2 regions of the Streptomyces sp. CO7 genome follow, and region 1 is predicted to be linked to the other one. Evidence: predicted binding sites of a transcription regulator. Region 1 holds the regulator's gene; the other holds the start of a gene.
What was found. Region 1 encodes HrcA, which represses chaperone genes, less so after heat shock. Its sites were predicted from a motif close to TTNGCACTCNGNNNNNCNGAGTGCNAA; they were not measured.
Positions count from the first base shown of each region.

Region 1 (10,086 bases):
GCCCGCCTCCCGCGCGGTGGCCCGCCACTTGGCCAGCGCCTTGGCGCCCCGCTCGCCCTTCCACTGCGTGATGCACCGCGCCGCGGACCAGGGGACGATCGCGTCCACCCCGGTCTCGGTCATGGTCTCCACCGCCAGCTCGCCCCGGTCGCCCTTGGGCAGCGCCTGCACCACCGTGATGCGCGGGCTCGGCACGGGCTCCTCGCGGACCTCCGCGAGCCCGCCGACGACCAGCCGGTCCTTGCCCTCGGCGGCCTCGACGACGCCCTCGGCCCAGTGGCCCCGGCCGTCGGTGAGCACCACCGCCTCGCCCGGCTGGAGCCGCTTGACCGACACGGCGTGCCGGCCCTCGGGGCCGTCCAGGAGATACGTGGACCCGTGCGGCGACAGCTCGTCGACGACGAAGACGGGGGCGGTCAACTACGCCTCCAGGCGCGGTGGTCGAAGCAGGAAATGAACGGGAGCCGCCGCGGACCGCACCGGTCCGCGACGACCCCCGAGGGGCGCCTCAGCGCCCGTTGAACGCGTCCTTCAGCCGGGAGAACAGCCCCTGCTGACCGGGCTGGAACTGCCCGGTGGGCCGCTCCTCCCCGCGCAGCTTGGCCAGTTCGCGCAGCACCCGCTCCTGCTCCGGGTCCAGCTTCGTCGGCGTCAGCACCTCGACGTGCACGATGAGGTCGCCGCGCCCGCCGCCGCGCAGGTGGGTGACGCCGCGCCCGTGCAGCGGGATCGACTGCCCGGACTGCGTGCCGGGACGGATGTCGACCTCCTCGCGGCCGTCGAGCGTCTCCAGCGGCACCTTGGTGCCGAGCGCCGCCGCCGTCATCGGGATCGTCACCGTGCAGTGCAGGTCGTCCCCGCGCCGCTGGAACGTCTCGTGCGGCAGCTCGTGGATCTCGACGTAGAGGTCGCCCGCCGGGCCTCCGCCCGGGCCGACCTCGCCCTCGCCGGCCAGCTGGATCCGGGTGCCGTTGTCCACGCCGGCGGGGATCTTCACGGTCAGCGTCCGGCGCGAGCGCACCCGGCCGTCGCCCGCGCACTCGGGGCACGGGTTGGGCACGACCGTGCCGAAGCCCTGGCACTGGGGACAGGGCCGCGAAGTCATGACCTGGCCGAGGAAGGACCGCGTCACCTGGGACACCTCGCCGCGGCCGCGGCACATGTCACAGGTCTGCGCGGAGGTGCCGGGGGCGGCGCCCTCGCCGTGGCAGGTCTTGCAGACCACGGCCGTGTCGACCTGGAGTTCCTTGGTGGTCCCGAAGGCCGCCTCGGTCAGCTCGACGTCCAGCCGGATCATGGCGTCCTGGCCGCGGCGGGTCCGCGAGCGCGGTCCGCGCTGCGATGCCGTGCCGAAGAAGGCGTCCATGATGTCGGAGAAGTTGCCGAAGCCGCCGGCCCCGAAGCCGCCCGCACCCGCGCCGGCGCCGCCGGCCTGGGAGAGCGGGTCGCCGCCGAGGTCGTAGACCTGCTTCTTCTGCGGGTCCGAGAGCACCTCGTAGGCGGCGTTGATCTCCTTGAACCGCTCCTGCGTCTTCGGATCGGGATTGACGTCCGGGTGCAGCTCGCGGGCGAGCCTCCGGAACGCCTTCTTGATCTCGTCCTGGGACGCGTCGCGGCGCACGCCGAGTACGGCGTAGTAGTCCGTGGCCACTTACGACTCCGCCAGGATCTGTCCGACGTACCGTGCCACTGCGCGTACTGCTCCCATCGTTCCCGGGTAATCCATGCGGGTCGGTCCGACCACGCCGAGCTTGGCGACTGCCTCGCCGCCCGAACCGTAGCCCACCGACACGACGGACGTGGAGTTGAGTCCCTCGTACTCGTTCTCATGACCGATACGGACGGTCATGGCCGAATCCTGAGCCTCCCCAAGGAGCTTGAGGAGCACGACCTGCTCCTCGAGCGCCTCCAGGACGGGCTGGATGGTGAGGGGAAAATCATGTGTGAAGCGGGTCAGGTTGGCGGTGCCGCCGATCATCAGCCGCTCCTCGGTCCGCTCGACGAGCGTCTCCAGCAGGGTGGAGAGCACCGAGGCGACCGTCCCGCGGTCCTCCTGCTCGAAGGCCTCCGGCAGGTCCTGCACCAGCAGCGGGACGTCGGTGAACCGGCGCCCGGTGACCCGGCTGTTGAGCCGGGCGCGGAGGTCGGCGAGGGTGTTCTCGCCGATCGGGGCGGGGCAGTCGATCAGGCGCTGCTCGACCCGGCCGGTGTCGGTGATCAGCACCAGCATCACCCGGGCCGGCGCGAGCGCCAGCAGCTCCACGTGCCGCACCGCCGAACGCGTGAGCGACGGATACTGGACGACCGCGACCTGCCGGGTCAGCTGCGCCAGCAGCCGCACCGTGCGGGCCACCACGTCGTCGAGGTCGACGGCGCCGTCCAGGAAGTTCTGGATGGCGCGCCGCTCGGGCTGGGTCATCGGCTTCACGTCGGCCAGCCGGTCGACGAAGAGCCGGTATCCCTTGTCGGTGGGGATCCGCCCCGCGCTGGTGTGGGGCTGGGCGATGTAGCCCTCCTCCTCCAGCGCGGACATGTCGTTGCGCACCGTCGCGGGGGACACACCGAGGTTGTGCCGCTCGGTGAGGGCCTTGGAGCCCACCGGCTCCTCGGTCCCGACGTAGTCCTGGACGATGGCGCGCAACACCTGCAGCCTGCGTTCACTCAGCATCGCGCACACCTCCGGATGTCGGCTCGGCCTCACCGCTTCTGCCCCTTGCGTCGACTGGCACTCGGCTTCCGCGAGTGCCAGTCATTACCAGTCAGTGTACGGCCGGAGGGTACGGCGCGGGCAAGGGCGGTCGCAGGGCGGTCCCGATAGCGTCGCCCCATGAGCGTGACGTGGGAAGCCCCTGGTGGAGGGGAAAGTCTCGGCTGGGAGGCCCTGGCCCCCGGCGTGGGGCGGCTGCGGCTGCCCGTCTGGGACTGCACGGTGGGCCTGGTGGCCGGCCCCGGCGGGGCGTTGCTGGTGGACGCGGGCTCGAGTGTGGCGGAGGGCACGCGGATCCGCCAGGAGGCCGAGGAACTGCTGGGGGAAGGGCGGCGCATCACGCATGTGGCCCTCACCCATCCTCACTTCGACCACGTGTTCGGCGCCGGGGTGTTCGCGGGCGCGGAGGTGCACGCCGTGGTCGGCTGCGGCGCGCTGCTGGCCTCCGCCGAGGGGCGCGACGCGCTGCGGGCCGACGCGGTGGCGAACGGGCTGACCGCCGAGGCCGCGGACACGGCGCTGGAGTCGCTGACCGTGCCGCGGCACGAGGTGCACCACGACCACGTGCTGGAGCTGGGCGGCGGCGTCCGCCCGGTGCTGACCGCCATGGGGCCGGGCCACACCGCCCACGACCTGGCGGTCCTGGTGCCGGGTCCGCGCCCGGTGGTGTTCTGCGGCGACCTGGTCGAGGAGTCCGGTCAACCGCAGGCCGGTGAGGACGCGGTGCCCTCCCGCTGGGCGGCGGCCCTCACCCGGCTGCTGGAGCTGGGCGGCGAGGACGCGCTCTACGTGCCCGGGCACGGGGCGGTGGTGGACGCCGCGTTCGTCCGGCGGCAGCGGGAGGAACTGTCCCGGAGGTTCGGCACGGCCTGGTGACGGTGCGGGAGGGCGTGTCGCCTGGGCGAGCCCCGCCGTTTCTCCTATCGTCAGCCGAATGCGCCAGTACTCCTCCGACCTCACGCCGTCGTGGAAGAAGCCCAAGCCGGTACCCGAGGTGCCCGCGGAGCCCGGTCTGGTCGTGGAGGACCCCGCCACCGGGTTCTGCGGCGCCGTGGTGGGCTGCGAGGCCGGCACGGTCACCCTGGAGGACCGGCACGGCAAGCACCGCGTCTTCCCGCTGGCCCCGGCCGCCTTCCTGCTGGAGGGCCGACCGGTGACCCTGGTCCGCGCCGCCGCGGCCGCCCCGAGGCGCCCCTCGCGCACCGCCTCCGGTTCCGTCGCGGTCCCCGGCGCGCGGGCACGGGTGGCCCGCGCGGGGCGCATCTACGTGGAGGGGCGGCACGACGCGGAGCTGGTCGAGAAGGTGTGGGGCGACGACCTGCGCGTCGAGGGCGTGGTCGTGGAGTACCTGGAGGGCGTGGACGACCTGCCGGCCGTGGTCGAGGAGTTCGCCCCGGGCCCCGACGCCCGGCTGGGCGTCCTGGTCGACCACCTGGTGCCCGGCTCCAAGGAGTGGCGCATCGCCGAGGCAGTCACCAGCGACCACGCCCTGGTGGTAGGCCACCCCTACATCGACATCTGGCAGGCCGTGAAGCCCTCCGCCCTGGGCATCGAGGCCTGGCCGGTGATCCCCCGCGGTCAGGACTGGAAGACCGGTGTCTGCCGCGCCCTCGGCTGGCCCGACAACACCGGCGCCGCCTGGCGCCACATCCTCTCCCGCGTCCGTGACTGGAAGGACCTGGAGCCGGAGCTCCTGGGCCGCGTCGAGGAACTGATCGACTTCGTCACGGCCTCGAGTGAGGCCTGACCCCCTCGTACGCCCCGAAGGCTCCCGTCTCCAGCTCGATCCCCAGCGGGCCCACCGGCAGCGGATCGCCGAACTTGGTGATCCGCTGTACCTGGTAGTCGGCGTCCTCGCCCTGTCCTGCCGGCTCGGTGTACAACACGCAGTGCGCCATGACCGGATCGATGATCAGGTAGCCCGGCACCCCGCCGGCCGCGTAGATCAGCCGCTTGACACCGTAGTCGCGGTCGACGCTGGTCCGGGAGACCACCTCGACCACCAGCGTGATCAGGTGCGACGGCAGCAGCCGGCCCGATGCCGGGCCGCGCCCCGCCTCGAGAACCACCAGATCGGGCACCGGCTCGCTGGCCTCCCCGACGATGTCCACGTCCTGCGTCTGCAGGCGTTCCCATCGGGTGCGGGGGATCTGGTCCTGCACCTCGGTGACGATCCGGTTGTGCACCAGATCGGGGCCGGCCATCATCACGATGTCCCCCCGCAGAAGCTCCGCCTTGGCGCCTTCGGGCGGTTCGAAGTCCGCGAAGAAGTCGGCCATCCCTCGCTCGTCCACAGCGGTCATCTCCGTGAGCCTCCCGGTCCGCCGCGTCGCGCACTGTCAGCGGCAGCTTACGAACAGCGTAGGCACGGGAGGGGCCGAACCGCACGGAGTCACTCGCACGAGTGGCGGGCCCGCTCAGTCCACCAGGTCCCGGACCACCGCGTCGGCCAGGAGGCGGCCGCGGAGGGTGAGGGCGGCGCGGCCGGCGGCGAAGGACTGCGGGCGCAGCAGGCCGTCCGCGAGGGCGCGGTCGGCGGCGGCGCGGCCGGCCGGGCGCAGGAGGTCCAGCGGGACCCCGTCCACCAGCCGCAGCTCGAGGAGGATGCGCTCGACGCGCCGGTCCTCCGCGGAGAGCAGCTCGCGCCCGGCGCCCGGGGAACGCCCCTCGGCGAGGGCCGCGGCGTAGGCGCCGGGGTGCTTCACGTTCCACCACCGCACGCCCCCGACGTGGCTGTGCGCGCCCGGTCCGGCGCCCCACCAGTCGGCGCCGCGCCAGTACAGCTCGTTGTGCAGGCAGCGGGCCGCGTCGGAGGCGGCCCAGTTGGAGACCTCGTACCAGTCGAGCCCGGCCTGCGAGAGCATCTCCTCGGCGATGAGGTAGCGGTCGGCGTGCACGTCGTCGTCGGTCATCGGGACCTCGCCGCGCTTGATGCGGCGGGCCAGCCCGGTGCCGTCCTCGACGATCAGCGCGTACGCCGAGACGTGGTCGGGACCGGCGCCCAGCGCGGCCTCCAGCGAGGCGCGCCAGTCGTCGTCGGACTCCCCCGGCGTGCCGTAGATCAGGTCCAGGTTGACGTGCTCGAACCCGGCCGCGCGCGCCTCGGCGACGCACTGCTCGGGGCGGCCCGGGGTGTGGGTGCGATCGAGGATCCGCAGCACGTGGGGGCGGGCGGACTGCATGCCGAAGGAGATCCGGTTGTAGCCGCCCTCACGCAGCTCGGCGAGGTAGGCCGGGTCCACGGTCTCCGGGTTGGCCTCGGTGGTGACCTCTGCGTCCTCGGCGAGGCCGAACTCCTGGCGGACCGCGTCCAGCATCCGCACCAGGTCGCGGGCCGCCAGCAGGGTGGGGGTGCCGCCGCCGACGAAGACGGTGCGCACCGGGCGGGGGTCGTCGCCCAGCACCTTGCGGGCCAGGCGGACCTCCTCGGCGAGGGTGTCCGCGTAGTTGTCGCGGGAGGCGAGCACGCCGCCGCTGCCGCGCAGCTCGGTGGCGGTGTAGGTGTTGAAGTCGCAGTACCCGCAGCGGGTCGCGCAGTACGGGACGTGCAGGTAGAACCCGAGGGGGCGCTCCGGGGCGCCCTCGAGGGCGGAGGCCGGCAACGCGCCGTCGGCGGGGACGGGCTCGCCGTCGGGGAGTGCGGAAGGCATGGGGACCATTGTCCCCCACCCGCGTCGTTGCCCGGGAGGACCGCCGGCCCCCGGAGGACCGTGCCCGGGAAGACCGACGCCCCGGCCTCCGGACCGCCTGGGGAAGGCGGCACGAGGGCCGGGGCGCTGAAAAGGGTGCCGGGTCCGTACCCGCGTGGCGAACGCAGGCCGCGTACGGACCCTTGGTGCCGGTCGGGAGCGGATGAGAGAGGGCCCGCTCTGGGTCCTACCGGCGGTCGTTCAGTCGTTCAGATCACAAACGGACCGGGGCGGTTCAGCCCTGGAGGCCGGCGACCTTGGAAGCAAGCGCCGACTTCTTGTTGGCGGCCTGGTTCTTGTGGATGACGCCCTTGGAGACGGCCTTGTCCAGCTGACGCGCAGCGGCGCGCTGGTACTCGGTCGCCTTCTCGGTGTCACCCGCGGCAGCGGCCTCGCGGGCCTTGCGGATCGCGGTCTTCAGAGAGGACTTGACGGCCTTGTTGCGCAGCCGGGCCTTCTCGTTGGTCTTGTTCCGCTTGATCTGGGACTTGATGTTCGCCACGAAGGAGCCTTTTCAGGTTCTTGGCACACGAGGCCGAGGCCTCGCGGGCCGTGTGATTTTCTTGGGTGAGCCTCCGCGCACAGGCATGACACGCGGGCGTGGAGACACAGCCACCCAGGCTACCAGTCGCCCGACGAGCGGCCCAAACCCGTCACAGGGGCCGGGCCATGGGACGATGGAGGCTGCGTACAGATCCGACCCGAGGCATAAGGCGCCTCAAGAGACAGGACCCTGCGTGCCCGCGACCCCTAACAATGTGCCCGAGCCGAGCCGTACCGACCCGGCTCTGATCCGCAACTTCTGCATCATCGCGCACATCGACCACGGCAAGTCCACGCTCGCCGACCGGATGCTCCAGCTGACCGGCGTCGTCGAGCAGCGGCAGATGCGCGCCCAGTACCTCGACCGCATGGACATCGAGCGTGAGCGCGGCATCACGATCAAGTCCCAGGCGGTGCGTCTGCCGTGGGCCCCGAGGAACGGGGCGCAGCAGAACCCGACGCACATCCTGAACATGATCGACACCCCCGGGCACGTCGACTTCACCTACGAGGTGTCCCGGTCCCTGGCCGCCTGCGAGGGCACCGTCCTGCTCGTCGACGCCGCCCAGGGCATCGAGGCGCAGACGCTCGCCAACCTGTACCTGGCGATGGAGAACGACCTCGCGATCATCCCGGTGCTGAACAAGATCGACCTGCCGGCCGCGCAGCCCGAGAAGTTCTCCGAGGAGCTCGCCAACCTGATCGGCTGCGACCCCTCCGACGTGCTGAAGGTCTCCGCGAAGACCGGTGTGGGCGTCGAGGACCTGCTGGACCGCGTGGTCGAGCGCATCCCGGCCCCGGTCGGCGTCAAGGACGCCCCGGCCCGCGCGATGATCTTCGACTCGGTCTACGACTCGTACCGCGGCGTGGTTACCTACGTCCGTGTGATCGACGGCCAGCTCAACAAGCGCGAGCGCATCCGGATGATGTCGACCGGCGCCACGCACGAGCTGCTGGAGATCGGCACCAACTCGCCCGAGATGCTGCCGGCCGACGGCCTGGGCGTCGGCGAGGTGGGCTACCTGATCACCGGCGTGAAGGACGTCCGCCAGTCCAAGGTCGGTGACACGGTCACCACCCTGAACAAGGGCGCCACCGAGGCGCTGGGCGGCTACAAGGACCCGAAGCCGATGGTGTTCTCGGGCCTGTACCCGCTGGACGGCTCGGACTACCCGCTGCTGCGCGACGCGCTGGACAAGCTGCAGCTCAACGACGCGGCGCTGGTCTACGAGCCGGAGACGTCCGCGGCCCTGGGCTTCGGCTTCCGCGTCGGCTTCCTCGGCCTGCTCCACCTGGACGTGATCCGCGAGCGCCTGGAGCGCGAGTTCGGCCTCGACCTGATCGCCACCGCCCCCAACGTGGTCTACCGCGTGGTCATGGAGGACGGCAGCGAGCACGTCGTCACCAACCCGAGCGAGTTCCCCGAGGGCAAGATCAACGACGTGTACGAGCCGGTCGTGCGCGCCACGATCCTCGCGCCGTCGGAGTTCATCGGCGCGATCATGGAGCTGTGCCAGACCCGTCGCGGCACGCTGCTCGGCATGGACTACCTCTCCGAGGACCGCGTGGAGATCCGCTACACGCTGCCGCTCGCGGAGATCGTCTTCGACTTCTTCGACCAGCTGAAGTCCAAGACCCGCGGCTACGCCTCGCTGGACTACGAGCCCACCGGCGAGCAGACGTCCAGCCTGGTCAAGGTGGACATCCTGCTGCACGGCGACAAGGTGGACGCCTTCTCGGCGATCACCCACAAGGACGCGGCGTACGCGTACGGCGTGCGGCTGGTCGCCAAGCTGCGCGAGCTCATCCCCCGGCAGGCCTTCGAGGTGCCGATCCAGGCCGCCGTCGGCTCCCGGGTGATCGCCCGCGAGACCATCCGGGCCATCCGCAAGGACGTCCTCGCCAAGTGCTACGGCGGTGACATCTCCCGGAAGCGGAAGCTGCTGGAGAAGCAGAAGGAGGGCAAGAAGCGGATGAAGATGGTGGGTTCCGTGGAGGTCCCCCAGGAGGCGTTCATCGCCGTGCTCTCCAGCGACGACAGCGCGTCGTCCGGCAAGGGGAAGAAGTAGGCCGGAAGTGGACCGGGAGTCCGCCCAGTTGCGGACACCGGAGTCCCGCCGGAAGGGCCCGTCGCGTCGCCGCGGCGGGCCCTTCGGCGTCGCGCGGCCGGAAGAACTGCGCAAATGCCTGCCCGTAGCCTCTTACATACCGCAGGGTCGGCCCTTACCCTGATGCCGTCTCCTCAGTTACTCGCGAGTTAAGCAGGGACACGCGAGGCCGTTCAGCCGTTCATCAGCCAGCAGCAAACCAGCCAGCCGCACCAGCAGCCGTCAGTAGTGGCCGAGCCGGCCGCACGTACTGCGGGCGGGCCCCGGAGGATTGTCGTGAGCGACACACAGACCCTGATCGATAACCGTCCGCCGAGTGTGGCGAACCTGTTCCTGGAGCGCGTGGAGGCCACGCCCGACACCGAGGCGTACCGCTACCCGGTGCCGTCCGCCGGGCAGGGCCCCGACGAGTGGACGTCGCTCAGCTGGAAGCAGTCCGCCGACCGCGTGTTCTCCATCGCGGCGGGCCTGATCGACCTGGGCGTCGCCCCGGAGGAGCGGGTGGCGCTGGCGGCGGCGACCCGCGTCGAGTGGATCCTCGCCGACCTCGGCATCCTCTGCGCGGGCGCGGCCACCACCACGGTCTACCCCTCGACCAACGCCGAGGAGTCGGCGTTCATCCTCTCCGACTCCGGCAGCAGGGTGCTGATCGCCGAGGACGCCTCGCAGGTGGCCAAGGCGCTGGAGAAGAAGGACGAGCTGCCCTCGCTCACCCACATCGTGGTGATCGACCCGGCGGGCGTGGAGACGAACGGGACCGTCCTGACGCTGGAGGAGCTCGAGCGGCGCGGCGCGGCCCGTCTGGAGAAGTCCCCCGAGCTGGTCAAGGAGCGGGTCTCCGCGATCACCAAGGACCAGCTGGCCACCCTGATCTACACCTCCGGCACCACCGGCCGCCCCAAGGGCGTGCGCCTGCCGCACGACAACTGGTCGTACATGGCGAAGGCGATCGCCGCCACCGGCCTGGTCACCACGGAGGACGTGCAGTACCTGTGGCTGCCGCTGGCGCACGTCTTCGGCAAGGTCCTGCTCTCCAGCC
Region 1 is NZ_JBRIOU010000005.1:481,667-491,752, reverse strand. Features, by position in the region: partial or broken gene ACOV8S_RS20710 (RsmE family RNA methyltransferase) at 1-420, opposite strand, end outside; gene dnaJ (molecular chaperone DnaJ) at 509-1,651, opposite strand; gene hrcA (heat-inducible transcriptional repressor HrcA) at 1,652-2,668, opposite strand; gene ACOV8S_RS20695 (MBL fold metallo-hydrolase) at 2,828-3,583, shown strand; gene ACOV8S_RS20690 (DUF3097 domain-containing protein) at 3,642-4,454, shown strand; gene ACOV8S_RS20685 (Uma2 family endonuclease) at 4,432-5,010, opposite strand; gene hemW (radical SAM family heme chaperone HemW) at 5,125-6,357, opposite strand; gene rpsT (30S ribosomal protein S20) at 6,632-6,898, opposite strand; gene lepA (translation elongation factor 4) at 7,134-9,008, shown strand; gene ACOV8S_RS20665 (AMP-dependent synthetase/ligase) at 9,324-10,086, shown strand, end outside.

Region 2 (18,418 bases), on a different contig from region 1:
CAGATGGAGCCGGGGCCGACGCCCACCTTCACGCCGTCGGCGCCGGCGTCGATGATCGCCTGCGCGCCGTCACGGGTGGCGACGTTGCCGCCGATCACGTCCACGTGCACCGCGGACTTGATCTTCGCCATCCAGCTCAGGGCGTTGCTGTTGTGGCCGTGGGAGGTGTCCACGATGAGGAAGTCCACGCCCGCGGCGGCCAGCGCCTGGGCGCGCTCCAGCGCCTCGGGGCTCGCGCCCACGGCGGCGCCGACGAGCAGCCGGCCCTCGGCGTCCTTGGCGGCGTGCGGGTACTGCTCGGCCTTGACGAAGTCCTTGACCGTGATGAGGCCCTTGAGGACGCCCTCGCCGTCGACCAGCGGAAGCTTCTCGATCTTGTGCTTGCGCAGCAGCTCCATGGCGTCGGCGCCGGAGATCCCGACCGTGCCGGTGACCAGCGGCATCGGCGTCATGACCTCGTGCACCCTGCGGGTGCGGTCGGACTCGAACGCCATGTCGCGGTTGGTCACGATGCCGAGCAGCTTGCCCGCCGGGTCGGTGACCGGGACGCCGCTGATGCGGAACTTGGCGCACAGCGCGTCGGCCTCGGCGAGGGTGGCCTCCGGGTGCACGGTGATCGGGTCGGTCACCATGCCGGACTCGGAGCGCTTCACGAGGTCGACCTGGTTGACCTGGTCCTCGATCGACAGGTTGCGGTGCAGCACGCCGACGCCGCCCTGGCGGGCCATCGCGATGGCCATCCGGGACTCGGTGACCTTGTCCATCGCCGCGGACAGCAGCGGGATGTTCACCTTGATGTTCCGGGAGATCCGGGTGGAGGTGTCGACCGCGTTCGGGAGGACGTCCGACGCTCCCGGTAGCAGCAACACGTCGTCGTAGGTCAGCCCGAGCGTCGCGAATTTGGCGGGCACTCCGTCGACGTTTGCAGTCATGACACCTTCCCCATGGCCTTGATCGGTGCGGATGTCCATGCTAACGGGATCCGGCGCCCCGGCATTCCACCATTCGTGGGCACGGCGGGTGACAGGACGGCACCGCGTTCGGTTACGACGGGTGAGCGGGCGACCGGCCGGCGCGCGGAAGGACGCCTCGCACCGGGCAGGATCCGCACCGTGGCCGGAAACCGCCGGTGCGGACGTCGCAGGCGGTGACCGTCACTGCTCGGCGAGCGCCCGCAGACGGCTCAGCGCACGGTGCTGGGCGACCCGGACGGCGCCGGGTGACATTCCCAACATCTGGCCGGTTTCCTCCGCCGTCAGGCCGACGGCGATGCGGAGCAGCAGCAGCTCGCGCTGGTTCTCCGGGAGGTTGGCCAGCAGTTTCTTGGCCCATTCGGCGTCGCTGCTGAGCAGCGCGCGCTCCTCGGGACCGAGCGAGTCGTCGGGCCGCTCGGGCATCTCGTCGGACGGCACCGCCGTGGACCCGGGGTGGCGCATCGCGGCCCGCTGCAGGTCGGCGACCTTGTGGGCGGCGATGGCGCAGACGAAGGCCTCGAAGGGCCGGCCGGTGTCCCGGTAGCGCGGCAGCGCCAGCAGCACCGCGACGCAGACCTCCTGCGCCAGGTCCTCCACGAAGTGGCGGGCGTCGCCGGGGAGCCGGGACAGCCTGGTGCGGCAGTAGCGCAGCGCCAGCGGGTGCACCCGCGCCAGCAGGTCGTGCGTCGCCTGTTCGTCCCCGTCGACGGCACGATGGACGAGGGCACCGATCACCGTCGTCTCGTCGTCGCGCATCGCTCCATGGTGCACCGGAGCCCGCGAGGCGGGTCCGCCGCGGCCCTGGTTGTGCACCGAAGCGTTATGAGCAGGTGCGCCGGCACTCATCCGCTGCGCCCTCCCCTTCCGCTCGACCGACTCGTCCCCGAGAACTCCACATCTCAAGGATGCGGCATCCGCGGCGAAACGAGCATCGGGCACCCGTCAGGAGGTTCTGCAGTCTCCGTCACAGGTGCGGCAGGCGGGGTCCGCCGGAGGGATCTCCGGCACCCCGCCCTGACGCAGTCATCGAGGCGACCCACCGACGGGTCCTACCGGACCAGACCCCACCGGAAGCCGAGCGCCACGGCATGTGCCCGGTCCGAGGCGCCGAGCTTCTTGAAGAGCCGGCGGGCGTGGGTCTTGACCGTGTCCTCGGAGAGGAACAGCTCGCGGCCGATCTCGGCGTTGGAGCGGCCGTGGCTCATGCCCTCGAGGACCTGGATCTCGCGCGCCGTGAGCGTGGGCGCGGCGCCCATCTCGGCGGAACGTAGCCGGCGCGGGGCGAGCCGCCAGGTCGGGTCCGCCAGGGCCTGCGTCACCGTGGCGCGCAGTTCGGCCCGGGAGGCGTCCTTGTGCAGGTAGCCGCGGGCGCCGGCGGCGACGGCCAGCGCCACACCGTCCAGGTCCTCGGCTACGGTCAGCATGATGATGCGGGCCCCGGGGTCGGCGGAGAGGAGGCGGCGGACCGTCTCGACACCGCCCAGGCCGGGCATGCGGACGTCCATGAGAATGAGGTCCGAGCGGTCGGCACCCCAGCGGCGGAGGACTTCCTCGCCGTTGGCCGCCGTCGTCACGCGCTCGACGCCGGGCACGGTCGCGACCGCGCGGCGGAGCGCCTCTCGGGCAAGCGGGGAGTCGTCACAGACGAGGACGGAAGTCATGACCGCCCTCCGCAGCTGATGCGCGTCACCTTGAGCCTCCAGGCTGGTACGAAATCGTCACCTGTGCGGTCGATCCTTGGTGGGCCTCTCGGATCATCCACCCGAGCGCTTGTTCCGTCGACCGCCTCGCCCTCTCAACGACGGTCACTCGAAAGAGTTACGGGGAGAAAGGCCGCCTTCAGCACTCTACGTGAGGGGGTCATCACCTCTCGGTCACACACAGCATGCACACAAGTTTTCCTCAGACCGTCTGACCTGATTGGCTCCATTTCTTCCGTTTTGCGGGTGTCTGTGACTAGATTCGCAATGAGTCATATTTTCATCTCCTTAGATCGTTCGTAGATCTTCATTGATCGCGGGTACGCGGTCGCCGAACCGGCAACCAGCAATAAGGGGACACGTCATGGCTGATTTCTCCCGCCTTCCCGGTCCTAACGCGGACCTGTGGGACTGGCAGCTCCACGCCGCCTGCCGCGGGGTCGACAGTTCGCTCTTCTTCCATCCGGAAGGGGAACGCGGGGCGGCGCGCAGCGCCCGTGAGAACTCGGCCAAGGAGGTGTGCATGAGGTGCCCGGTCCGGGCGGAGTGCGCGGCACACGCCCTGGCGGTACGCGAGCCCTACGGAGTCTGGGGCGGCCTCACCGAGGACGAACGCGAGGAGCTGATGGGGCGGGCACGCCACCGCCTGGTGCCGGTGCCGGACCGCGGGGGCCACGGGGCGCACGGCGGCCACGGGGCGATGCCCGACGGCGACGCGGAGGGCATCGACTAGCGGGCCGCGGTCGCCGGTCACGAGTGAAACGTTTCTGCGGCCCGGGACGCCCCGGGCTCAGCCCCGGGCGGCCGCCGCGCGCTCCAGCTGACGGAGGGTGGCCGCCACGGCCGGGACGTGTTCCAGGTCGGCGAGGGTGAGGGCGACGACCTCGCGCCGCACCGCCGGTTCGACGCGGACCTCCCGCACGCCCCGCCCCCGCACCGCTTCCACGGCCAGCCGGGGCAGCACCGCCACCCCGAGCCCGGCGCCGACCAGCCCGACCACCGCCGGGTAGTCGTCCGTCGCGAAGTCGATCCGCGGCGTGAAGCCCGCCTGGGCGCACACCTCCACCAGCTGCCCCCGGCACCGGGGGCAGCCCGCGATCCACGGCTCCCCCGCCAGTTCGCCGATGCCCACCGACTCGGCGGCCGCCAGCGGGTGCCTCTCGGGCACCAGACCCACCAGGCGGTCGCTCAGCAGCGGCCGCACCACCAGGTCGTCCCACTCCTCCGACTCCGCCCGCGCGCCCTGGCCGGCTCCCGCCCGCGCGCCCTGGCCGGTCACCGCTCCTGAGCCCGCCTCCGAGGGATCCCCCGCGCGGCCGTACCGGAAGGCCAGCGCCACGTCGCAGTCGCCGGCGCGGAGCATCTCCACCGAACGCGGCGGCTCCGCCTCCTCCAGCGACACCTGGGTGCCGGGATGCTCGGCCCGCAGCGCGGCCAGCGCCGTCGGCACCAGGGTGGAGCTTCCGCTGGGGAACGACACCAGCCGCACCCGCCCGGCCCGCAGCCCGGCGATCGCGGCGACCTCCTCCTCCGCGGCGGTCAGACCCGCGAGGATGCCCGCCGCGTGGCGCACCAACGCCTCGCCCGCCTGGGTGAGGCGCATGCCCCGCCCGGCGCGGACGATCAGCGGCGTGCCCGCCGAGGACTCCAGCGCCTTCATCTGCTGGCTCACGGCGGGCTGGGTGCAGCCCAGCTCCCGCGCCGCGGCGGAGTAGGAACCGGTGGCGGCGACGGCACGCAGGACTCGGAGATGACGAGCTTCGATCACCCTTCCGAGCATAAGTCAGCCTTGGAGTGCGGCGGGAAAAACTTCCTCCCGCTTTGGGCGGGGTGGCGCTACCGTGCCGCTCATGAAGGTCCTCTCGATCAACCTCGGCTCCGCCTCCGCCGTCACCTACACGAGCCACCCCGACGGCCTCACCGGCATCGACAAGCGGCCGGCCGACGGCCCCGTCCGGATCTCCGCCCCCGGCCCCAAGGGCGCCGGGGCGAGCGGCCTGAGCGGCGACGCCATCTGCGAACTGCGTCATCACGGCGGCGACGACCAGGCGGTCTACGCCTTCGCCCGCGAGGACCTGGACGAGTGGGAGCGCGAGCTCGGCCGCCCGCTGCGCAACGGGGTCTTCGGCGAGAACCTCACCGTCTCGGGCCTGGACGTCTCCGGCGCGCGCATCGGCGAGAGGTGGCGCGTCGGGCCGGACGTCGTCCTCCAGGTCACCTCGCCTCGCATCCCCTGCAACACCTTCCAGGGCCACATGGCCGAGCCGCAGTGGGTGAAGCGCTTCACCGCGAAGGGGGCGCCGGGCGCCTATCTCCGGGTGGTCAGCCCCGGCGAGGTCCGCGCCGGCGACGCCGTGGAGGTCGTCCGCCGCCCGGACCACGAGGTGACGATCGCCCTGTGCTTCCGCGCCGTGACCCTGGAGCGCGCCCTGCTGCCCCGCCTGCTGGAGGCGGGCGAGGACCTTCCCGAGGAGGAGCGCGCGGCCGTCCACAAGTACATGGCGCGGCAGTCCTCCTGACCCGCGTTCCCCACCGGACGCCCCGCCTCCTGCACGCGTCACCGCCTGCATAACCTGACCCCATGACTACGGCTCTGATCACAGGTTCGACGGCCGGCCTCGGGGCCGCCTTCGCACGACGGCTGGCGGCCCGGGGGCACAACCTGGTGCTGGTGGCCAGGGACACCGAGCGGCTGCGCACGCAGGCGACCGAACTGCACGACCGGCACGGCATCGAGGCCGAGGTGCTCACCGCGGACCTGGCCACCGACGAGGGCATCGACGCGGTGGCCGTCCGCCTCGCCGACCGGCGCCACCCGGTGGACCTGCTGGTCAACAACGCGGGCTTCGGCAACAAGGGCCGCTACCTGGAGGTCCCGGTCGCCGACGAGCTGCGGATGCTCAAGGTCCACTGCGAGGCCGTGCTGCGGCTGACCACCGCGGCGGTCGAGGGGATGCGCGAGCGCGGACGGGGCGGCGTGATCAACGTGGCCTCGGTCGCGGCCTTCGTCCCGCGCGGCACCTACGGCGCGTCCAAGGCCTGGGTCGTCCAGTTCACCCAGGGCGCGGCCCGCGACCTGGCCGCCGACGGCGTCCGGCTGACGGCGCTCTGCCCGGGGTTCGTGCGCACCGAGTTCCACGAGCGGGCCGGCATGGGCACCGGCAACATCCCGGGCTGGATGTGGCTGGACGCCGACAAGGTCGTCACCGCGGCCCTCGACGACTTCGCCCGCGGGCGGACCGTCTCCATCCCGGACCCCCGCTACAAGGCCCTGCTCGGCCTGACCAAGCTGGTCCCGCGCAACCTGCTCGGCGGCGTCTCCTCCTCGGCGGGCCGCAAGTACGGCCCCGGCCGCTGAGGCGCCGTCCGAGCGGGCGGTCCCTCACGGAGGGTGGCCCGCGACGGGGCCGGTTAGGCTACGGGCAGCCGGGGCAGTTCCGATTCCGGTGGGCGTCATGACCCAGCCGTGTTGCAGCCCACCACTCACCGATGGGGATCCCCATGGCCAACCGACGCAACGACATGCTCGGCGTCGGCGGACAGCGCAAGAAGCTGTCCCGTTCCGACCAGCAGGCCTCCGTCACCGCGAGCTCGAACAGCCGGCAGACGGCCGCCGAGCAGAAGCGTGAACTGCTGCGCAGGATGCGCGAGCGCACGCAGCCGGGGCAGGGCGCGCAGCAGTGACGCGCTGACACGTGTGGGGCCGCCTCCCTCTTCGAAGAGGGAGGCGGCCCCACGTGTTTCCCCCGCGCACCACCGCGCGACCGCGACCGCGCCCCGGGCACGCCCTCAGGACGTCAGGTCGAGCAGTCCCGCCGCCGTCGCCCGGAAGCCGCAGGCGTCGAAGTAGAACGCCCGCAGCGGCTCCTTGAAGTCGACGTGGAGCCACCCGCACCCCGCGCCCCTGGCCTCCTCGGCCGCCCTGCGGACCAGGGCGGCGCCGATGCCTTCGCCCTGGCGGTCCGGGGCCACGGCCGTGTCCAGCAGGAACGCGTGCGTGCCGCCGTCCCAGGCGACGTTGACGAACCCCACCAGGATCCCGCCCTCGCGGGCGCAGACCCAGCCGAGGCTGTGCCGCCGCAGCCGGCCCGTCCATCCGCCCTCCCCCGGCGGACGGCCGAACGCCGCGGCGTGCAACGCCTCCAGCTCCGCCTCCCCGACCTCACCGCGCCACTCGTACGTGATCGTCATGCGGGGAGGCTAGGCCCTCAGCCGCAGCAGCCGCCGCCGTTTTCCGCCTGGCCCGGGCTGTCCGCCTGGCTCGCGCTCCCGGCCGGGCGCAGGCCGAGCTCGACGACCTGCGGGGCCTGGACGACGGAGGAGGCCGGGGAGCAGCAGCCGCTGTCCGCGGACTCCGGGGACTGCGCGGCGGGGGTGTCGAAGAGGCCCGCGCCGCCGCAGACCCCGGTCTCGGGGAGGACCAGTTCGACGCGGTCGGCGGACTCCGTGTCACCGGCCAGCGCGGCGGCCACCGAGCGGACCTGCTCGTACCCGGTGAGCGCCAGGAACGTCGGGGCGCGGCCGTAGGACTTGGCTCCGACCATGTAGAAGTCGCGCTCGGGGTGCCCGAGTTCGCGGTGTCCGTGCGGGTAGACCGTGCCGCAGGAGTGCTGGTTGGGGTCGATCAGCGGGGCCAGCTCCACGGGGGCCTGCAGCCGTTCGTCGAGGCCGAGACGGATCTCGGAGAGGAACGACAGGTCGGGGCGGAGCCCGGTCAGGACGATCACCTCGTCGACGGGGTCGAGGCGGCGGCCGTCCTCGGCGGTGAGCACGAGGCGCCCGTCGCCGTCGCGCTCCACGGAGGCGGTGCGGAAGCCGGTGACCGCCGCGGCGTGGCCCTGCTCCACGGCGGCCTTGGCGGCGAGGCCGAGGGCGCCGCGGGCGGGGAGCTGGTCGGCGGTGCCGCCGCCGAAGGTGGAGCCGGAGATGCCGCGGCGCAGGATCCAGGTGGCGTGCGTGCCGGCGCCGTCGCCGGACCTGGCCAGCTCGGCGAGGGTGGCCAGGGCGGTGAAGGCCGAGGCGCCGGAGCCGATCACGGCGGTGCGGCGGCCGGCGTAACGGGCCCGCGCCGCGGGGTCGTTCAGGTCGGGCACGCGGTAGGTGACGCGGTCCGCGGCGGCCTTCTCCCCCAGGGCGGGCAGACCGTCGCCCCCGGCCGGTCCCGGCAGGGTCCAGCTGCCGGAGGCGTCGATCACGGCGGCGGCCAGGAGCCGCTCCTCGCCGCCGTCGGCGTAAGTGACGTGCACGGTGAACGGCTGGTCCTCGCGCTCGGCGTCGACCACCCGGTCCCGCCCGACGCGGGAGACGCCGGTGACGGTGGCCCCGTAGCGGACCGTCTCCCCGAGGACGTCGGCCAGCGGCCGCAGGTACCGCTCGGCCCAGTCGCCGCCGGTGGGGTAGGTGGACGGGTCCGGGCGGGTCCAGCCGGTGGGGGCGAGGAGCTTCTCGGCCTCGGCGTCGACCAGCTCGCTCCAGGTGGAGAAGAGCCGCACGTGGGCCCACTCCCGCACCGCCGCCCCGGCGGTCTCCCCCGCCTCCAGCACGAGCGGGGTGAGTCCGCGCCCGGTGAGATGTGCGGCGGCCGCCAGGCCGACGGGGCCGGCTCCGATGACGACGACGGGAAGCTGCTGCTCAGTCATGACGACTCCAGGTCTGGCGGGACGGGCGGTGGATGACGGTGCGTGCGTGAGCGGGCGACGCGGGCGGTCAGTGGAATCTCAGTGCGAGCGTCCTGGCGCGTTCCCGGGCCGCCTCCGCGCGGCACGACCGGGTGCAGACCTCGCCGGTGCGCTCCGAGTAGCTGACCCGGACCAAGTCCGCGGCGGTGCGGCGCACGCGGGCGGCGGCAAGAGCGGTACGCAGGGAAGACATGCCGAGCACTCCTCATATCGACGGACATCGATCTCTTGACGAGCCCAGCATGGCAGAGCGATTCGACGAACGTCAACATAGACGTTCATCAAATCTGCGCGGTTGGCGCGACCGGCCGAAAAACCGGAGGACTCCGCAGCCGAGGCCGTGCCACCATGCGGCCATGACCCCGACCCGAAAGGGCGATGCCGCGTAGGCCGCCCGGCGCCGTCCGCGCCCGCACCTGGTCCGCCTCCGTCCGGACCCGCCCCTTCAGCAGCGTCCCCGGCCTGCGGAGGGACGCCGCGACAGCCGTCAGGCGCCTCGAAGCGCGGAGGTTCTCACCCGGCTTCCTCGCCGAGGCGCTGCTGACCTACGAGGCATTCCTGCGCCGCCCCGGCCGGTGGCTCTACGTACCCCCCGGCGACTGCCCGTGCTGCGACCCGGTCGAGGCACGGGACAACGTGGAATCCCTCCTCCACGCCCTGCCGGTCGGCCCGCGCCGCCAACTGACCCGCATCGTCGCCGCACTCGACGCCGAGTTCGAACGCCGCACCCTCCCGGACCCCACCGCCGCCCGCCGTTGGCCGGCCCTCACCTCGCCGCCGCCCTGGTGGCACCTCCGCCTGCAGGGCCCGTAGCCCGACACGCGCTCCGCCCACCGAAGCGTTGGGCCTGGAGCGGGCGTTACTCCTGGGAGTGAATCGGCCCCGGGAAAGCGCCCCAGACTCGGGCATATTCACCGAACGCATCCGAACCGCTACGCAATGTGCAGTAGCGTCGTCTCGTCAACCTGCCCCAGGGTGGGTCCGGTTGGCGCACACAAAATGGCCCCCGGGACGGTTGCACCCGTCCACGAGGGCCTGAACCACGACGGGAAGTAGGCCTCCCACAGTGATCTGCCGCAACTTTATCGCGCCCACGCGCGCGTTCACCCAGCTCGCCAACGAGATCATCCGGCACCCACGGCTGTCCTCGGACGCGGCCCGCGTCCTGACCTGGCAGCTCTCCCTTCCGCCCGGGGCGACGGAGACGCTGTCGGAGACCGCGAAGCGCGCCCGCATCGGCGGGTCGGCCTTCACCACCGCCAAGCGTCAGCTCATCGCCGAGGGTTACGTCCATGAGCGGCGTGTGCAGATCGAGCGTGGCCGCTGGGCCACCCGGCAGCTCGTCTCCAGCGTGCCGCTGCGGGCGGCCGAGGCGGACAAGTTTCTCGCCGCCCTGCCGACGCAAGGGAGGGACACCGTTCACCGGGTGTCGCCGCAGGCGGCGCCGAGTGGCCGCCCTCCGGCCGCCGGTGGGCCGACCACCCCGCTGTCCGACGGTCCTTCCCTCCGCAATACGAATGAGCTGGGTAAGACTTCCCACCATCCGGGGGCGACACCGGACGCGGACGACAGCACGGACACGGGCGCAGACGCGTACGCGGAGGCCGGCGGCGCAGAGGCAGATGCCCGCGACGCAGACGCACAGGCAGAGGCAGAGGCACACGCAGGTGCGGACGTGGCGAGTGAGCCCGGCCCACACCATGCCCCTGCGGCTCTGGGGCAGGAACCCGCGCCCGGGCCGCCCGAATTCGCCCAGGCACCGGAACCCGCGCCCGCCCGGGAGGAGGAAGCCGCCCCCGACTGCACCCAGGAGACGCTCGACCTCGCCTGGGCACTCGTCGCAGCGTTCCCGATGCTCGATCCGGAGCTCCGGGGCATCCCCCGCGCCATGCGCCCGGAGCTGACCCGGCTCACCGCCCGCTGGCTGGTCGCGGGCCACACCCCCGGCGACATCCGCACCCACATCCTGCGCGGCCTGCCCACCGACGGCGCCCCCGTGCTCAGGCCCGGCGGCCTCCTGCGCTACCTGCTCACCGAGGTGCCGCCGCTCCCCGCCGCCCGTACGGGCGGCCGGCTGCCCGAGACGCCTCCAAAGCCCTGGCCCCTTCGGGAGTGCGAAGGCCCTCGCCATGACTCCCCCGTGATGTTTCGACCCGTCGAGGGCGAATCCCTCTGCCCGGGCTGCCTCGGCGCGATGCCGGAAGGGCCCGAGATCTGACGTCCGCGGCCCTGGTGCTCGTCGGCTGTCGTCGTCGCCCACCGGGCGGTAGCGCTCCGGGACCGAGACAGCTGGATGAAGCAAGCAACAGCGCGAAAGACGCGATCACTTCTGGCATCCTGCACGTCACGGGACGATTCAACGATCCCGGCACCATAGGGCCTTCTCCGACCACTCGATGCCATCGGCGCCAATGAGCTCCCGACAACGGGATGCCTTCTGTGCTGCGGAGGAGGACGAATCCGCAGTACGGAAGCGACCCCGGCCACACGTCCTTTGCGCATTACCCGTCCCCGTTGTCGGTGTCCGTCAGGTTCCTGCACCTGTTGTGGGCGTCATCCATGTCCGTCTGACATCGGTGAAGTTGCAGTCCTGCCCCCTTCTGCCTCCCCCTGGCGCCACTCCCTGAACACACCGCGACCGGCCCGAGGGAAAGGCCGCCCGGCACGTCCTCTCCGCACCAGAGTCACCCGAATGGCCATTCGGAATTTGGCGCAGTAAGGGCTGGCAGAGTGTTGAGGCCCTCGTGACAGTGGAGTTGCCGCACAGGGTGCGGCGGGCGCATGCGCATCGGGGGAACAACGGGGGACACATGTCGTTCGAGGACGAGTGGGCACAACTCAAGGAAGACGCGCTCCGCAGGGCGAACACGGGGATGAATCTTGCCGGTGTCGAACCCGCCATGCCGGCGCCACGCGGGACCGGAGGCGTGGACCTGGGACTGATCGACAGCCCCCTTCGCGCCACGGCGACGAATCTGCGCGAGACCCGTGACAACGGCCAGGAACAGACGAAGTTGTACGACGCGGAGGCCGTGGGCAAAGCCCATGGGGACTGGGACGCAGGCGTTGCCAACGACCAGTGCGTGCGCGCATGGCAAAGCCGTCTCCACGAGTTGGGCGACATGGTCGAGGACGCCACGGCGGCGCTCACGAAGGCGATGGACAGCCAGATCAGCGACGACGGCTCCGTGGCCGTCCAGCTCGAGAAGGCGGCGGACTGGCTCGAGGGGGCCTGATGGTCTCCGTGAGCGACCTGACGTCCGCCAGGCCGCAGCAGTGGCGCGACGCAGCCGACGACGTCCTGGCAGCAGCCAGGCAATGCGACACGCTCGCGGGCGTCGCCCCGTGACGAGATGGCCGCCACGCTGCAGCAGTGCTGGGTGGGGGACGCCGGCCGGGCGGCCCGGGAGAAGTTCGTCAAGCATGCCGGAGACTACGAGGCAGCCTCCCTTTCGCTGCGCGCGCTCGCGCGCGTGTACGACGATCTGGCCGAGGACATCGCAGCGGCACAGCGGGAACTGAACAGCGTGCTGGACTACGCCCACCGGCACGGTCTGAGGGTCGACGAGAGCGGCCGGGTCGGCTTCGCCCAGCCCGTCCTGCTGGCCCCGGACAGCCCCGAGTACCAGCAGGTCACGGACACCCGCGACCTCGTCATGGAAGCGCTGGCCAAGGCGAACAAGGCCGATCTCGAGGCTGCCAAGGACTTGCGCACCATAGAGGGCCTGACCTTGATCGGCGATCCGGCGATGGCCAGGGAGTCGCTCTCCGGCGACAGTCCGTTGGCCATCGCACTGCGCCTGTCCGGCGGACTTGACGGCGTGCACCCGATCAATGTGCCGCCGAACATCCTCGACGCGGTGAAACTGGCGTCAGCCGAGACCGGGATCAGCCGCAAGTTGTTGATGGCCATCCTGTGGCAGGAACAGCAGTGGTACCAGAATCACAACCCCAGCCTGCGTGGTCCGCTCGCCGCATTCGGCCGGTTCTTCAACTGAGGGCTCGTCCTCGGACCCAAGCCGGACAAGTCCCTGGGCATCACCCACATGAAGCCCGATACCGCCCGGGCCGTCGCCGGAAAGCACGACAACGCCTTCCGGTTGGAGGACGGTAGGTATCTCAGCCAGGTGGGCGACGCGGAACTCGCCGCCATCATCGAGCAGAACCCCGAGCTGAACGTCCGGCTCAGCGCCTACCATCTGCTCGATCTGCAGGAGAGCGAGTACGGATCCACCTCCGACAAGCAGTTGTTCACCCTCTACGCGGCCGACACCCCCGACGTGCGGGAGAAGAACGAGCAGTACGGCGACGACTCCGACAACCGCGGCGGAGACATCAAGGCCAGGGGAGAGAACTGGGACAAGATCGAGGCACATCTCGACGACGCGTTGGCCTGGGAAGCACTGAGTGACGAGGACCGGGCCACCGCCCTCCGGCAGTTGGAGTCACAGACACCAGCAGGGCACCACGTGTCGCTCAACCCGATCTACACGACGACACCTTCCACAGGAACCGGCACGGGCGAACCCGAGCCCGGAACGCCCTCGCCGAGCCCCGGACCCGCACCGACCCCGCCAGGAGCCCACAGCACACCATGACCAGAATCGCGCGACCGCTCGTCGGCCTCCTGGCTGCCTTGCTGCTCACCGCCTGCGGTGCCCTCGAGGACCGCAGGCCGGAGCCGCCCACCCCCATGCCGTCCAACGTGCCGACCGGTCCGCAGTACGAGAAAGTCGACGGCGTGGTGTCCGCGTTGGAGCGGGCGGGCATCGACTGCCGCGTCCTGCGCCGGCAGCCCGGCGGTCTGCACTGCGAGGCCCGGATCGACGGCACCGCCGTGGTGGCGGAAATACAGGCATTCGACCTGAAGGAACGCACCCGCGACCAGATCGGCGACTCCATCGCCGCCTGGCGCATCAGTGGCACCACCGTCGTGGCCGCGGGCAACTGGTTCCTCCGCGTCGTGCCCAACGACACGCCCTCCTACTCCGAGCAGATCGCCGAAGCCCTCGACGCCGTCGTCCTGCCGCCCCCGTACCACCTGCCGCCCATCCCAAAGAAGCCCGAGTACGCGAACACCGGCGCGCTGGCCGACGCCGTGGAGGACTCCGTGGGCTGCTCCCACCGGGAGGCGGGCCCGAGCGGTCTCCTGATGTGCCGGACTAGGCAGTCGAAAGGCACCTCGTGCGGTGGCACCGACCGGGGGCACGACGCGGGCATCGTGCTCCATGACAGCCGGGCCGCCCGGAACGACTTCATCCGGCTGCTCCTCACCGAGGAGAACGTCACTCGGCACTTCGTCACGGCCGGAAACTGGACGCTCATGCTCTGCGACACCGGGGACGCGAAGGAAGCGGCCGAGGAACTGGGCGGCACCGTGATCGACCAGTACCCCGGGGACCGGTGACGCCGAAGTCCGTACGGGCCACGCGCCGAGGCCCGGCGTCCCGCGGGGAGCGGGAGGCCGGGCCTCGGTGGGAGAGCGGGGTGGCTCAGTGGGAGTGGCCGTGGCTGTGGCCGTGACCCGCCGAGGCCTCCTCCTCTTCCTTCTTCTCGACGACCAGGGTCTCGGTCGTGAGGAGGAGGGAGGCGATGGAGGCGGCGTTCTCCAGGGCGGAGCGGGTGACCTTGACCGGGTCGATGACGCCGGACTTCACCAGGTCGCCGTACTCGCCGGTGGCGGCGTTGTAGCCCTGGCCCTTGTCCATCTCCTGGACCTTGGAGACGATCACGTAGCCCTCGAGGCCCGCGTTCTCGGCGATCCAGCGCAGCGGCTCGACGACCGCGCGGCGGACGACGGAGACACCGGTGGCCTCGTCGCCGGACTTGTCGAGGTTGCCCTCGAGGACCTTGGCGGCGTGGACCAGCGCGGAGCCACCACCGGAGACGATGCCCTCCTCGACCGCGGCGCGGGTCGCGGAGATGGCGTCCTCCAGACGGTGCTTCTTCTCCTTCAGCTCCACCTCGGTGGCGGCGCCGACCTTGATCACGCACACGCCGCCGGCCAGCTTGGCGAGGCGCTCCTGGAGCTTCTCGCGGTCCCAGTCGGAGTCCGTGGACTCGATCTCGGCCTTGATCTGGGCGACGCGGCCCTGGACGTCCTCGGAGGAGCCGGCGCCGTCGACGACGGTGGTGTCGTCCTTGGTGACGGTCACGCGACGCGCGGAGCCGAGCACCTCGAGGCCGACCTGGTCGAGCTTGAGGCCGACCTCCTCGGCGATGACCTGGGCGCCCGTGAGGACGGCCATGTCCTGCAGCATCGCCTTGCGGCGGTCGCCGAAGCCCGGGGCCTTGACCGCGACGGCGTTGAACGTGCCGCGGATCTTGTTGACGACCAGGGTCGACAGGGCCTCGCCCTCGACGTCCTCGGCGATGATCAGCAGCGGACGCGAGGCGTTCGACTGGATGATCTTCTCGAGCAGCGGCAGGAGGTCCTGGATGGAGGAGATCTTGCCCTGGTTGATGAGGATGTACGGGTCCTCGAGGACGGCCTCCATGCGCTCCTGGTCCGTCACGAAGTACGGGGACAGGTAGCCCTTGTCGAAGGCCATGCCCTCGGTGAAGTCCAGCTCCAGGCCGAAGGTGTTGGACTCCTCGACGGTGATGACACCGTCCTTGCCGACCTTGTCCATCGCCTCGGCGATGAGCTCGCCGACCTGCTTGTCCTGGGCGGACAGCGCGGCGACGGCGGCGATGTCGGACTTCTCCTCGATCGGGCGGGCGGTCGCGAGGAGGTCCTCGGACACGGCCTTCACCGCGGCGTCGATGCCCTTCTTCAGGGCGGCCGGGGAGGCGCCGGCGGCGACGTTGCGCAGACCCTCGCGGACCAGGGCCTGGGCGAGCACGGTCGCGGTGGTCGTACCGTCACCGGCGATGTCGTTGGTCTTGGTCGCGACCTCCTTCACCAGCTGGGCGCCGAGGTTCTCGTACGGGTCCTCGATCTCCACCTCGCGGGCGATGGTGACGCCGTCGTTGGTGATGGTCGGGGCGCCGAACTTCTTGTCGATGACGACGTTGCGGCCCTTGGGACCGATCGTCACCTTGACCGTGTCGGCCAGCTTGTTGACGCCGCGCTCGAGGGCGCGACGGGCGTCCTCGTCGAACTTCAGGATCTTCGCCATGGGAGCGGTTCAGCCCTCTCGGGAGAATGCGGTGTATCGCCGTCTGTCGGAGCAATACGAAGTCTTGAAAAAGCGAACTGCGCCCCGGCGCCCGGCTTATGGCGCGGGAGTCCGGGGCGCAGCTCGATGCTTCTTGGAGAAGCGGGCTTCGGCGGAAGCGAGCAGCTGTCGAGCAGGCTTCGGCGAAGCGGGGTGAACTACTTCTCGATGACCGCGAGGACGTCGCGGGACGAGAGGACGAGGTACTCCTCGCCGTTGTACTTCACCTCGGTGCCGCCGTACTTGCTGTAGAGCACGATGTCGCCGACCTTGACGTCGAGCGGCAGGCGCTCGCCGTTCTCGAAGCGGCCCGGGCCCACGGCCAGGATGACGCCCTCCTGGGGCTTCTCCTTGGCGGTGTCCGGAATGACCAGGCCAGAGGCCGTGGTCTGCTCGGCGTCGAGCGGCTGGACCACGATGCGGTCCTCGAGCGGCTTGATGGCAACCTTGGAGCTGGCGGTCGTCACGATCCGACCTCCCCCTTCGGAGATCTCACGGGGTTAACTGTCTGAGGTGGCGACCAGGTCGATCCGTCGTCGCGGGTGCCGGACCTGCCCGTCGCTGTGTTGGCACTCGCCTGGGGCGAGTGCCAAGGCTGAGACTATGACCGGGGTTAGCACTCGGTCAAGCGGAGTGCCAATTTCTCGGCGGGTTGCGTGAAGTCACGCGCCCGTCGGACTCCCCCCGGGCGGCTCACGAGGCTCCTCCGGCCCCGGGCGGGGACCGCCCTGCGGCCCCGGGCAGGGACAATGGGGCGGTGAGTGAGACCGCTGATCCGTCGGCCGCGTTCGCGGCGCTGTTGACCGCCGAGGGCCGCGCCCTGCTGGACGAGGTGCGGGACGTGACGCCCGGCGAGGAGCTGGCCGTGGCCACCCGGCTGCGGCGGGACCACTCCCCCGCCCTGGTGTCGTCCGCCCTGGCCCAGGCCCGGCTGCGCAACCGCGCCGCCGCGAAGTTCGGCGCGCACGACGCCCGGCGGATGTTCTTCACCCCGCACGGCGTCGAGCAGTCCACCCGCGCCCCGGTGGCCGCGCACCGCGCCGCACGGTTCGCCGGGCTCGGCGTGCGCTCGGTCGCCGACCTGTGCTGCGGGATCGGCGGCGACGCGATCGCGCTGGCACGGGCCGGCGTCCGCGTCCTGGCCGTCGACCGCGACCCGCTGACCGCCGCCGTCGCCCGGGCCAACGCCGAGGCGCTGGGCCTGAGCGACCTGATCGAGGTGCGGGAGGCCGACGTCACCGAGATCGACACCGCCCCGTACGACGCCGTCTTCGTGGACCCGGCGCGCCGCGGCGGCCGGGGGCGGATCTTCGACCCGGAGGCCTACTCGCCGCCGCTGTCCTGGGCGGTCGGGGCCGCCCGCGGCGCCTCGCGGGCCGCCGCGCTGAAGGTGGCCCCCGGCATCCCGCACGAGGCGGTGCCCGAGGACGCCGAGGCGGAGTGGATCTCGGACGGCGGTGACGTCAAGGAGGCCGTCCTCTGGTTCGGCGAGGCGGCCCGCCCCGGCGCGGTGTGCGCCACGCTGCTTCCCGGCCCGCGCCGGCTGCTCGGCCGGGGGCTGCCCGACCCGGAGGTCCGCCCGGTCGGCCGGTACCTGTACGAGCCGGACGGCGCGGTGATCCGTGCGCACCTGGTGGCCGAGGTCGCCGAGGAGGTCGGCGGCGGGCTGATCGACGAGACCATCGCCTTCGTCACCGCCGACGAGCCGCGGCCCACCGCGTACGCCACGGGGTACGAGATCACCGACACGCTGCCCTTCAACGTCAAGAAGCTGAAGGCGCTGCTGCGGGAGCGGCAGGTCGGCACGCTCACCGTGAAGAAGCGGGGGTCGGCGGTCGAGCCGGAGGAACTGCGCCGCAAGGCGCTTCCCAAGCCGCAGGGGCGGAACGCGGTCACGGTCTTCCTGACCCGGGTCGCGGGCGCCCCGACGATGCTCCTGGGGCACCCGCTGCCGCGCTGACGGCGGATCAGGGGACGCCGGCTCAGGACGGCGCCGGTCCCAGCGCGCCGAGCACCTCCGGCATGTCGGCGACCCGCGCCATGACGAGCACTTCGCAGTCGCCGTCCCTGCACTCCGCGACGCAGGTCCCGTCCGGCCTGCTCCTGGCGGACGAGGACGCACGCACCCGCGTCACACGCAAGGCGGGCACCCGGACCCGTGCCACCCGCCCGGCCGGGTCGGGGGTGGCGGCGAGCAGCCCGGGGCCGACTACCAGGTACTGGAACCCTTCCTTGCTGTACGGCACGTCGCCGAGCACCCAGCCGGGCACCACGTGTTCGCCCGTGGGGGGCACCGGCCGGATGTGCATCTCGCGCCGTTGCCTCACCGGCCGGGAGGAGAGCCACGCGGCCACGGGAGCAACCACAACCGCCGCACCCGCGTACAGCCACGCCAGCGGGGTCAGCACGTCCTGCGGCCCTCCGGCCGAGAATCCGATCGGCACACAGGCCACGACGCCCAGCCCCGCGGTCAGCCAGACGGCCGCCGGGACCAAGACCTCTCGCCCCTCCGCCGGCCGCCCCGGCCTCCGTTGCCGCAGCGTCAGCCACCCGGCGGTCCAGAGCAGCGAGAGCGCCACGGGCGCGAGTGCCGCACCGAGCATCAGAGGCGGCCGCCAGGCGAGCAGCCGGGACCCGTCGACCGTGTCCCGATCCGCCCCCTGACGCACCTCGGCCACGGAGCCGCGCCAGAGCACGGCCTCGGCCTCCTCCCTCGGCGTCACACCGAGACCGTCCTGCAGGCCGGCCATCGTCAGCACGCTCCGGGACCCGTCGGCGAAACGGAGTGCGAGCTGGTACTTCCTCTTGCCGCCGTGGACGTGAGGGTCCACGCCGGTGACCGTCGCCGCCGCCACCGTCCGGCAGCCCTCGACGGACCGCCCGTTGCGGCACTCCGGCGCCTCCCG
Region 2 is NZ_JBRIOU010000004.1:930,548-948,965, forward strand. Features, by position in the region: gene guaB (IMP dehydrogenase) at 1-932, opposite strand, end outside; gene ACOV8S_RS16980 (sigma-70 family RNA polymerase sigma factor) at 1,155-1,730, opposite strand; gene ACOV8S_RS16985 (response regulator transcription factor) at 2,024-2,635, opposite strand; gene ACOV8S_RS16990 (WhiB family transcriptional regulator) at 3,039-3,407, shown strand; gene ACOV8S_RS16995 (LysR family transcriptional regulator) at 3,465-4,442, opposite strand; gene ACOV8S_RS17000 (MOSC domain-containing protein) at 4,525-5,193, shown strand; gene ACOV8S_RS17005 (SDR family NAD(P)-dependent oxidoreductase) at 5,256-6,032, shown strand; gene ACOV8S_RS17010 (DUF6243 family protein) at 6,164-6,358, shown strand; gene ACOV8S_RS17015 (GNAT family N-acetyltransferase) at 6,464-6,865, opposite strand; gene ACOV8S_RS17020 (NAD(P)-binding domain-containing protein) at 6,883-8,313, opposite strand; gene ACOV8S_RS17025 (hypothetical protein) at 8,381-8,545, opposite strand; gene ACOV8S_RS17030 (hypothetical protein) at 8,731-9,165, shown strand; gene ACOV8S_RS17035 (hypothetical protein) at 9,419-10,570, shown strand; gene ACOV8S_RS17040 (hypothetical protein) at 11,163-11,588, shown strand; gene ACOV8S_RS17045 (hypothetical protein) at 11,706-12,350, shown strand; gene ACOV8S_RS17050 (hypothetical protein) at 12,399-12,950, shown strand; gene ACOV8S_RS17055 (hypothetical protein) at 12,947-13,759, shown strand; gene groL (chaperonin GroEL) at 13,845-15,473, opposite strand; gene groES (co-chaperone GroES) at 15,671-15,979, opposite strand; gene ACOV8S_RS17070 (class I SAM-dependent methyltransferase) at 16,270-17,472, shown strand; gene ACOV8S_RS17075 (hypothetical protein) at 17,495-18,418, opposite strand, start outside.
Region 2: groES (co-chaperone GroES) is a predicted target of HrcA. The motif match lies at 16,126-16,152, and genes of this name have one in related genera.